4 regions of the Luteibacter sahnii genome follow, and region 1 is predicted to be linked to each of the others. Evidence: predicted binding sites of a transcription regulator. Region 1 holds the regulator's gene; each other region holds the start of a gene.

Region 1 (2,200 bases):
GCTGCCGGCGGGCGGCCGTCCGGGTAGTGGTAGCGCCGGCCCGCTAGGGGGTAGGATGAGTTCGGCATCCCGAGCAACAACGGCATGAAACCCGGACTTCAGTTTCGCCTCAACCAGCAGCTGACGCTGACGCCACAGCTGCAGCAGGCCATCCGCCTGCTGCAGCTGTCCCAGCTCGAGCTCGAAGCGGAACTCCGCCAGATCGCGGAAGGCAACCCGTTGCTCGAATTCGCCGAAGATGCCGAATCCGAGCCCGACACGGTCGAGGCCGAAGCCTTCCCCGAACCGGATTTTCCCCTCCGCGACGAAGCCCCCGCCAAGGCATCGAAGGAGGAAGACAACGCCACCGCGCCGTCCGAAGACCTCACGCCCGATTGGGACGACGATCGCTTTCCGGGCGAAGCAGGCGACTACGCCGGCGCGCCCGCGCGCGGCAGCGGCGGTGACGACGAGAGCCTCGAGCCCCAGAACGCCGCGCACGAGAGCCTCCAGCAACACCTGGAATGGCAGCTCAACCTGTCGCAGTTTTCAGCACGCGACCACGCCATCGCCATGGCGATCATTCACGCGCTCGACGAAGATGGCTACCTGCGCGACGGCATCGAGGCCGTCGCCTCGGCGCTTCCCGCCGTGCTGCGGGCTAACCATGAAGAAATCGACGCCGTGCGCCAGCGCGTGCAGCGCTTCGATCCCACCGGCGTGGCCAGCCTCGACCTTCGCGACTGCCTCGCCTGCCAGCTCACCCAGTTCGGCGCGGACACCCCGCATCGCGACCTCGCCCTGCGCGTGGTCAACGAAGAGCTCGAACTGCTCGCCCGCAACGACGTCGGTCGCATCGCACGCAAGCTCAAGGCGCCCGAAGAGGAGGTCACGGCCGCCGCCGCGCTGATCCGCAGCCTCGATCCCCGTCCCGGCGCGGCGCTCGACGCCACGCCCGTGGAGTACGTGGCCCCGGACGTCTACGCCCGCCGCGAAAACGGGCGGTGGAAGGTCAGCCTCAATCCCGATGCGCAGCCCCGGCTAGGGCTTAACCAGCACTATTGCAGCCTCATCGCCCGCGCCCGCGGCGACGACGCCACCTGGATGAAAGGCCAGTTGCAGGAAGCCCGCTGGCTGCTCAAGAGCCTCCAATCGCGGGCGGAGACGCTCACCAAGGTGGCCGAGGCGATCGTTCGCCGACAGAGCGCCTTTCTCGACTACGGCCCGGAAGCCATGCACCCGCTGGTGCTGCGCGAGGTCGCCGAAGAAGTCGGCATGCACGAATCCACCATCTCCCGCGTGACCACGCGCAAGTACATGCACACACCGCGCGGCACGTTCGAACTCAAGCACTTTTTCTCCAGCGGCGTCGCGACCGAAGACGGCGGCAGCGCCTCGGCCACCGCGATCCAGGCCATGCTGCGCAAACTGATCCTCGCCGAGGATCCGCGTCGCCCGCTGTCCGACCAGGCGCTGGCCGAAGAGCTTCATCGACGCGGCATTCAGGTCGCCCGCCGTACGGTGGCCAAGTACCGCGAGGCGCTGCGCATTCCCAGTTCGAGCGAGCGCGTGCGGGCCGGTTGAGCCGACACGGAACCACCACGGAGGTCTGACGGTCTCACCGACATGGTTTTGAAGGTCGCGGCATCCCCGCCACGACCGTCCCCGCCGCCCCGCAGGCGGCACCCTCAGCAAGAAGGAGGCGTCAATGCAAATCCAGATCAGCGGCCAGCACATCCAGATCACCCCCGCCCTGCGCGAGCGCGTGGAGCAGCAAATCGGCCGCTTCGAACGCCTTTTCGACAACATCACCGGACTGGACGTCGTGCTCAGCGTCGACAAAGCCGAGCACAAGGCCGGCGGCACCCTGCACTGTTCCGGCACCCGCCTCCACGCCGAGGGCCACGCCCGCCTCCAGGACGGCACGATCAGCGACCGCATGTACGCCGCGATCGACGAAATGGTCACCAAGCTGGCCGACCAGCTCAGGAAGCACAAGGAAAAACTCAAGGATCACCACAACGCCGAGGTCCGCGAGGCGCGCACCGCAGGCTGATCCGGCCCGGCGTACCCCGATCCGCCCGCTCCGGGCGGACCGACGCCACGCTTGATGGCACAATACCCCTCAACCGGCGCCGTCGTGCGCCGGTTTTCGTCTTCCCCAGGGGAACCTCGCGTGGACCGGCTGACCGCCAGACAACTTTTCGACGGCGTGCATGAG
Region 2 (2,200 bases), 260 kb from region 1:
AACCGCGTGGCGATGCTGCTGTTCCGCCTGGGCGAGCGCCAGGCGTTCGGTATCAACGTGTTCAAGGTGCGCGAGGTGCTTCGCCGGCCGCGCCTGGAGCGCATGCCGAGCATGCACGAGCTGGTGGCGGGCAGTTTCGACTACCGCGGCCATACCATTCCGGTGGTGGACCTCGCCGCTGCGATGGGGTACCCGCCGCTGGCCGGCGTGGATGGCGCGCACCTGATCGTCACCGAGTTCAACCTGTCGGTGCAGGGATTCCTGGTGTCCGACGTGGACCGCATCGTGCACGTCGACGGCGCCCAGATGGCGGCGCCGCCCGCCGCCCTGGGCTACGGCCCCCGCGTGAACGCGGTGACGCGCCTGGACGGTGACCTCGTCGCCATCGTCGACGTCGAGCAGGTGCTGTCCAGCGTCGACCCGCGGGCGGTCGAGGTATCCGACCGCGTGCAGAAGGCGGCCCATGGGCAGTCGATCGCCAATCGGCGCGTGCTGGTCGTCGACGACTCGGCGGTTGCCCGCAAACAGATCGTCGACCTGTTCCGCAAGCTGGAACTCGAATGCGTGGTGGCGAAGGACGGTTCCGAAGGCCTGGAGCGCCTGCGCCAGCTGGTGGCCGGCCCGGCGGCCGAGCGCGTGGCCCTGGTGGTGTCCGATATCGAGATGCCGACGATGGACGGCTACGCGATGACCCGCGCCATTCGCGACGAGCCCCAGCTGCGCCACCTCAAGGTGCTGCTGCACAGTTCCCTGAGTGGTGTATTCAATGAGGCGATGGTGGCCCGCGTGGGAGCGGATCGCTTCATCGCCAAGTTCCAGCCGGACGTGCTCGCCACGGCCGTCATGGAACTGCTGCCCGCCTGACGCGCGACGGCCCACCGTCGCCGGATCGTCTCCGGCGGGCGACGGAATTCCGCCGCCATCGCCCATGTTCCTTCTGAAAACGGCGCCACGGCGCCGTTTCGCATTGCGCTTTCCACCGTGGCACGCCTCTTGCTGAGCCCCTCGGGCCAAGTCAACGAGAGGGCCCGTGCCCATGATCGACTCCAAGGATCCGCTGTTCGGCGTGCATGCCCAGGCCCTCGGCCTGTGGCAGCGCCGTGCCGAGGTCATTTCGTCGAACCTCGCCAATGCCGACACCCCGGGCTTCCTCGCCCGCGACCTCGATTTCCGCAAGGCGATGTCCGCCGCCACCGGTGCGATGGACGGCGATCGCCTGTCGATGACCGCCACCGAGGCAGGGCACATCGGTGGCAACCCCGCCGTGGCGCTGGCCGAGGCCAACCAGCTGGCGTATCGCCAGGAAACCCAGCCGTCGATGGATGGCAACACCGTGGACACCCAGGTGGAGCAGGCGCAGTTCGCCAGCAACGCCATCCACTACCAGGCCTCGTTGAGCTTCATGACGGCCCAGATCCACGCCATGCGTATGGCCATCACGGGTAGCAGCTCATGAGCCTCCTGAAGATCTTCGACGTCGCCGGTTCCGGCATGGCCGCGCAGTCCGCGCGCCTGAACACCACCGCCAGCAACATGGCCAACGCCGACAGCGTGTCCGGCAGCGAGGCCACGGCCTATCGCGCGCGGCAACCGATGTTCGCGGCGGTGCAGCGCCAGGTCGACGGCCAGATGGAAAACGAAGGCGTGCGCACCCTCGGCGTCACCGAGAGCCAGGCGCCCGTGCAGTCCCGCTACGAGCCCGGTAACCCGATGGCCGACACCAACGGCTACGTGTATTCGAGCAACGTCAACCCGGTCGACGAGCTGGTCAACATGATCTCCGCGTCGCGCTCCTACCAGAACAACGTCGAAGTCATGAACAGCGCCAAGCAGCTCATGCAGAAGACGCTGGACCTCGGCAAATAAGGATTCCCCATGGCTGTCGACTCCGTCGCTACCAACACGTTCGGCTCCAGTACCTCCACCTCGAACCAGCTGCAGCAGCAGACGCTTTCGCAGTCGGATTTCCTGAAGCTCATGGTCACCCAGATGACCAACCAGGACCCGACCAAGCCCATGGACTCCACCCAGATGGTGGCGCAGATGGCGCAGTTCTCGCAGGTGGCCGCCACGCAGCAGTTACAGCAGTCGTTCGACTCGCTGGCGTCCAACCTGTCCGGCGACCAGTTCGTGCGCGCATCGGCGATGGTCGGCCACGACGTGCTGGTGCCGTCCTCCGCGGCCAAGCTGCAGGGCGGCA
Region 3 (2,200 bases), on a different contig from region 1:
GCCGATGTACCACAGCGCCGTCTGCGACAGGCCGCCGTAGAGGTCGCCGGCGAAGAGGTTCTCGCCGTTCTTGGACAGCGACTGGTGCACGTGCATGCCCGAGCCGTTGTCGCCGACGATGGGCTTGGGCATGAAGGTGACGGTCTTGCCGGCCTGGTGGGCGACGTTCTTGATGACGTACTTCATGGTCATCAGTTCGTCGGCCTTCTTCACCAGCGTGTTGAAGCGGGTGCCGATCTCGCACTGGCCGGCGTTGGCCACTTCATGGTGGTGCACTTCGACCACCTGGCCCAGCGACTCCAGCACCTTGCACATGTCGGCGCGCAGGTCGCCAAGGCTGTCTACCGGCGACACCGGGAAGTAGCCGCCCTTCACGCCCGGGCGATGGCCCGTGTTGGTGCCGTCGTACTTGTAGCGCGACGACCAGGCGGCCTCTTCGGAGTTGATCTCGTAGAACACGCGGCCCATGTCGTTCTGCCAGCGGATCGAGTCGAAGATGAAGAACTCCGGCTCCGGACCGAAAAAGGCCGTGTCGGCGATGCCGGTCGACTTCAGGAACGCTTCGCCGCGCTTGGCGATCGAGCGCGGGTCGCGTCCGTAGGCCTGCATGGTGCTCGGCTCGAGCACGTCGCAATGCAGGATCAGCTGCTTGTGCGCGCTGAACGGATCCAGGTGCGCCGTTTCCGGGTCGGGCATGAGCACCATGTCCGACTCGTTGATGCCCTTCCAGCCCGGAATCGACGAGCCGTCGAACATCTTGCCGTCCTCGAAGGTGCCCTCGTCGATGGCGTGGGCCGGGAAGGTCACGTGGTGGTGCTTGCCGAGCATGTCGGCGAAGCGCAGGTCGACGAACTCGATGCTCTCGTCCTGGATGAGGTTCAGCACTTTCGAAACGGCGGACATACGGACCTCGATTGGGTATGGGCTGGATGCGTAAAGCAATCGTCATGCCACCGCTTTGCCTCGAAGCGAGGGAGCAAGGACGAGCCCCTTCAGCATAATCCGGGTCGTTCTAGCTTGCCGCTTAGCACCATGATGGTGCAATGCGGTTCGCACTGCACCAATTCGTTCATTGGCCCTGGCTACCGAACGGAATCCACGCCCCGCCATCATCCGCTTTCGGTGCCGCCGGTATCGAAGCCGGCGTGGGCGTGGGCGTGGGCGTGGGCGACACGATCGTGCCCGGAAGTCCCGCGGCCGAGCCAGCGCCAGCCCGGGCGGCCACCGCAGGCGACCCGATGCAGGACACGAAATTCGGGTCCTTGAACGCCAGTTCAATATTGTCCTTCAGGAGCTCATTGAGCGCGCCGAACGGGTTCACGAACTTGGTGCTGCGGCGAGCAAGTTTTTTCTGCGAATGGAAGCACGGCTTCGGGCCGTCACCGTCCACCACGTAGGTCACGGCGAGCGTCCAGTCGACGTTGTAGCCCAGATCGTCGATCACAAAATCGTCGATGGTGCCGTGAACCAGTGGACCGCTACCTGACACGTCGATGCCGACGAATCGCGACTCGGTGAACACCGCTTTTTCGAAATACTCGTGAACCGGCTTCTCGAGCATGACGTTTCCAAGCGGCGCCGTGTTGCGGATCTGGTTGGGCTTTATCTTTCCGCTCTTGGCCGGCGCATAGTCGAAGGTGCCGACTCTTTCGTAACCCTTCACCGACATGGTGGAGCTCGGCGCGTAATTGACCGTAGCCGGTCCAGCGCAACCGCCAAGCGCGATGCAGCCCCCTATCAGGGCCACTCTTAGACGCATCATCCGTTTTCCCCTGTTTTTCCCACTGAGCCGTCCGTAGGGACGGGTAACCGCCTGTCACGGAAGCCGGCAACGTCATCGTGGCCGTCGGCGTCCATGCCCCTGATGTCGGAGCGTTTATCCTTCAATCGGCGCCATGATGCACACCCGCCCATGCCGTCGCAATCGACCACATGGCTAACGTGGATTTCGTTTAACCTGACCGGCCTTGGACATGCTCGTCCTCGACGTTTCTTTCGACCCATGACAAAAAATTACGAAGACGACACGCCTGACGCAGGGCGCCGCCGCCTCCTTGGCGGCATGGCCACGACCGGTGCGCTACTCGCGCTGGGCGGCATCAAGGACGCCGCCAGTGCCCCGGCGAAGGGCACGGCGCCCGCGCCCGGCGGTGCCGAGCTCGACGCGCTGCTTGCCAGGCACATCCAGACCGTGGTGGTG
Region 4 (2,200 bases), 280 kb from region 1:
GCGGCCGTCGGCGCGACTGCCACTAGCCTGGGCGATCTGCCGCCGCTGGGCACCGACGCGGCGGCGACCGGGGCGAAAGACGGGTTCCTGGCGTCCCTGGGCCTCCATGCCACGACGGACGCGACGGCCGTGGCGCCGCCGAACGTGTTCACGTCGTTGCTCGCCGCCCAGGCTACCGACGCGATACGCGACAAAGCGGACACCCGAAGCGCGACCGACCTGATGCAGGGTTCGCCCATGCCGCCGTTGCACCTGTCGAGCACGAACGTGGCGGCGGTGCCGCAGTGGCAGGCTACCCAGCCGGCAACCTCGCCGCACTTCGCCCAGGAACTCGGCGAGCAGATCGCCTGGATGGGCGCGGGCCAGATCAAGGAAGCGCAGATCAAGCTGCATCCGGAAGAGCTCGGCTCCATGGACGTGCGCGTCAACCTCGATGGCGGCAAGGTCAACGTCGCGATCATGGCGCAGCATCCGGCGGCGGTGCATGCCGTGCAGCAGACGCTGTCCCAGCTCGATGCCATGCTCGCCCATCACGGCCTCGAACTCGGCCAGGCCGACGTCGGCCAGCGCCAGGCGGGGCAGGGCGGCGACGGAGGCGCGTCGTCGGCGCGCGGCGAGGCCGCTGGTTCGGCCGACGCGGCGCCGACGGCATCCGTGGTGGCCACGTCGCCGGTATCGCGTGGGCTGCTCGACGAGGTGGCCTGACGCCTCCTCGCGTGACGAGGCGTCGTCACGCGTCAAAAAACCATCGTCGATGCATGGCATGCCACTTGCTTTAACGTAGACAGGGTACAGTCCCGCCCCGTCATCCGTATCGAAGAGGTTTTACCTGCATGGCCGCCGATCCCAACACCGCCGACGCCGCCCCCGAACCGAAGAAGAAGGGCAAGGCGAAGCTCCTGATCATCGGCGCCATCGTGGTACTCGCCGCCGGCGGTGGCGGTGCGTTCGTGCTGCTCAAGGGCGGCCATGGCAAAGGCGCGCCCACGGCGGCCGAAGCCGAAAAGGCCAAGCCGGCGATCTACCTGCAGATGGACCCGGCCTTCGTCGTCAATTTCCAGGACGACACCGCCCTGCGTTTCCTCCAGGTGGGTGTCAACGTCATGTCGCACGATCCCGAGGCGATCGCCGCTGTCAAAGAGGCGGATCCGGAAATCCGTAACGCGCTGCTCATGCTGTTCTCCGCACAGGACGTGAAGTCGCTGTCGGACGTGAAGGGCAAGCAGAAGTTGCAGGCTGCGGCGCTCGCCGAGGTGCAGCGCATCCTCAAGCAGAAGATCGGCAAGCCGGGCATCGACGCCCTGTATTTCACCAGCTTCATCATGCAGTGACGCGGGAACTCCGTCGATGAGCGACATCCTCACCCAGGAAGAAATCGATGCCCTGCTGGCGGGCGTGGAAGGCGGTGCGGTCGAGACCGATCTCGACGAACCGGTCGAGCCCGGTTCGGTCCTCGATTACGACTTCACCCAGCAGGACCGCATCGTCCGCGGCCGCCTGCCGACGCTGGAAATGGTCAACGACCGTTTCGCGCGCTACTTCCGCGCCAACCTGTTCAACGTGCTGCGCAAGTCGTGCGAGGTCTCGGTGCTTGGCGTGAAGATGACCAAGTTCAACGAGTACGTGCATTCGCTGGCCGTGCCGAGCAACCTCAACCTCATCCGCATCAAGCCGCTGCGCGGCACGGCGTTGATGGTGTTCGAGCCGCGCCTGGTGTTCACCGTCATCGACAACTTCTTCGGCGGCGACGGGCGCTACCACGCCCGCATCGAAGGCCGGGATTTCACGCCCACCGAAAACCGCGTCATCCAGATCGTGCTCCAGGAAGCGTTCGGCGCGATGGCCGAAGCCTGGGCACCCGTGCTGAAGATGCAGTTCGAGTTTCTCAATTCCGAGATCAACCCGCAGTTCGCCAACATCGTCAGCCCGACGGAAACCGTGGTGGTTTCGCGTTTCCACATTGAACTGGACGGTGGCGGCGGCGAAGTGCATCTCACCCTGCCGTATTCGATGGTGGAACCGATCCGCGAGCTGCTCGACGCCGGCGTACAGAGCGACCGCGCCGAACGGGACGAACGCTGGATCCAGAACCTGCACGAGGAAATCCTCGACGCGGAAGTGGAAGTCACGTCCATGCTCGCCGAGGCGCGCCTGACCATCGGCGACTTCCTGCACCTGCGCAAGGGCGACGTGATTCCCA

What was found. The regulator sigma-54, encoded in region 1, starts transcription at its own class of promoters, with help from an activator protein. The targets are predictions, from matches to a motif close to TGGCACGNGCNTTGC.
Region 2: flgB (flagellar basal body rod protein FlgB) is a predicted target of sigma-54. The motif match lies at 983-997, and genes of this name have one in related genera.
Region 3: glnA (type I glutamate--ammonia ligase) is a predicted target of sigma-54. The motif match lies at 939-953, and genes of this name have one in related genera.
Region 4: PI246_RS02300 (flagellar basal body-associated FliL family protein) is a predicted target of sigma-54. The motif match lies at 760-774, and genes of this name have one in related genera.

Annotation. Positions count from the first base shown of each region.
Region 1 is NZ_JAQLOK010000001.1:198,374-200,573, reverse strand. Features, by position in the region: gene PI246_RS00920 (RNA polymerase factor sigma-54) at 85-1,563, shown strand; gene hpf (ribosome hibernation-promoting factor, HPF/YfiA family) at 1,688-2,035, shown strand; gene hprK (HPr(Ser) kinase/phosphatase) at 2,156-2,200, shown strand, end outside.
Region 2 is NZ_JAQLOK010000001.1:456,574-458,773, forward strand. Features, by position in the region: gene PI246_RS02175 (chemotaxis protein) at 1-864, shown strand, start outside; gene flgB (flagellar basal body rod protein FlgB) at 1,037-1,456, shown strand; gene flgC (flagellar basal body rod protein FlgC) at 1,453-1,866, shown strand; gene PI246_RS02190 (flagellar hook assembly protein FlgD) at 1,876-2,200, shown strand, end outside.
Region 3 is NZ_JAQLOK010000003.1:76,113-78,312, reverse strand. Features, by position in the region: gene glnA (type I glutamate--ammonia ligase) at 1-903, opposite strand, end outside; gene PI246_RS10740 (hypothetical protein) at 1,070-1,669, opposite strand; gene acpA (acid phosphatase) at 2,003-2,200, shown strand, end outside.
Region 4 is NZ_JAQLOK010000001.1:480,292-482,491, forward strand. Features, by position in the region: gene PI246_RS02295 (flagellar hook-length control protein FliK) at 1-705, shown strand, start outside; gene PI246_RS02300 (flagellar basal body-associated FliL family protein) at 834-1,331, shown strand; gene fliM (flagellar motor switch protein FliM) at 1,348-2,200, shown strand, end outside.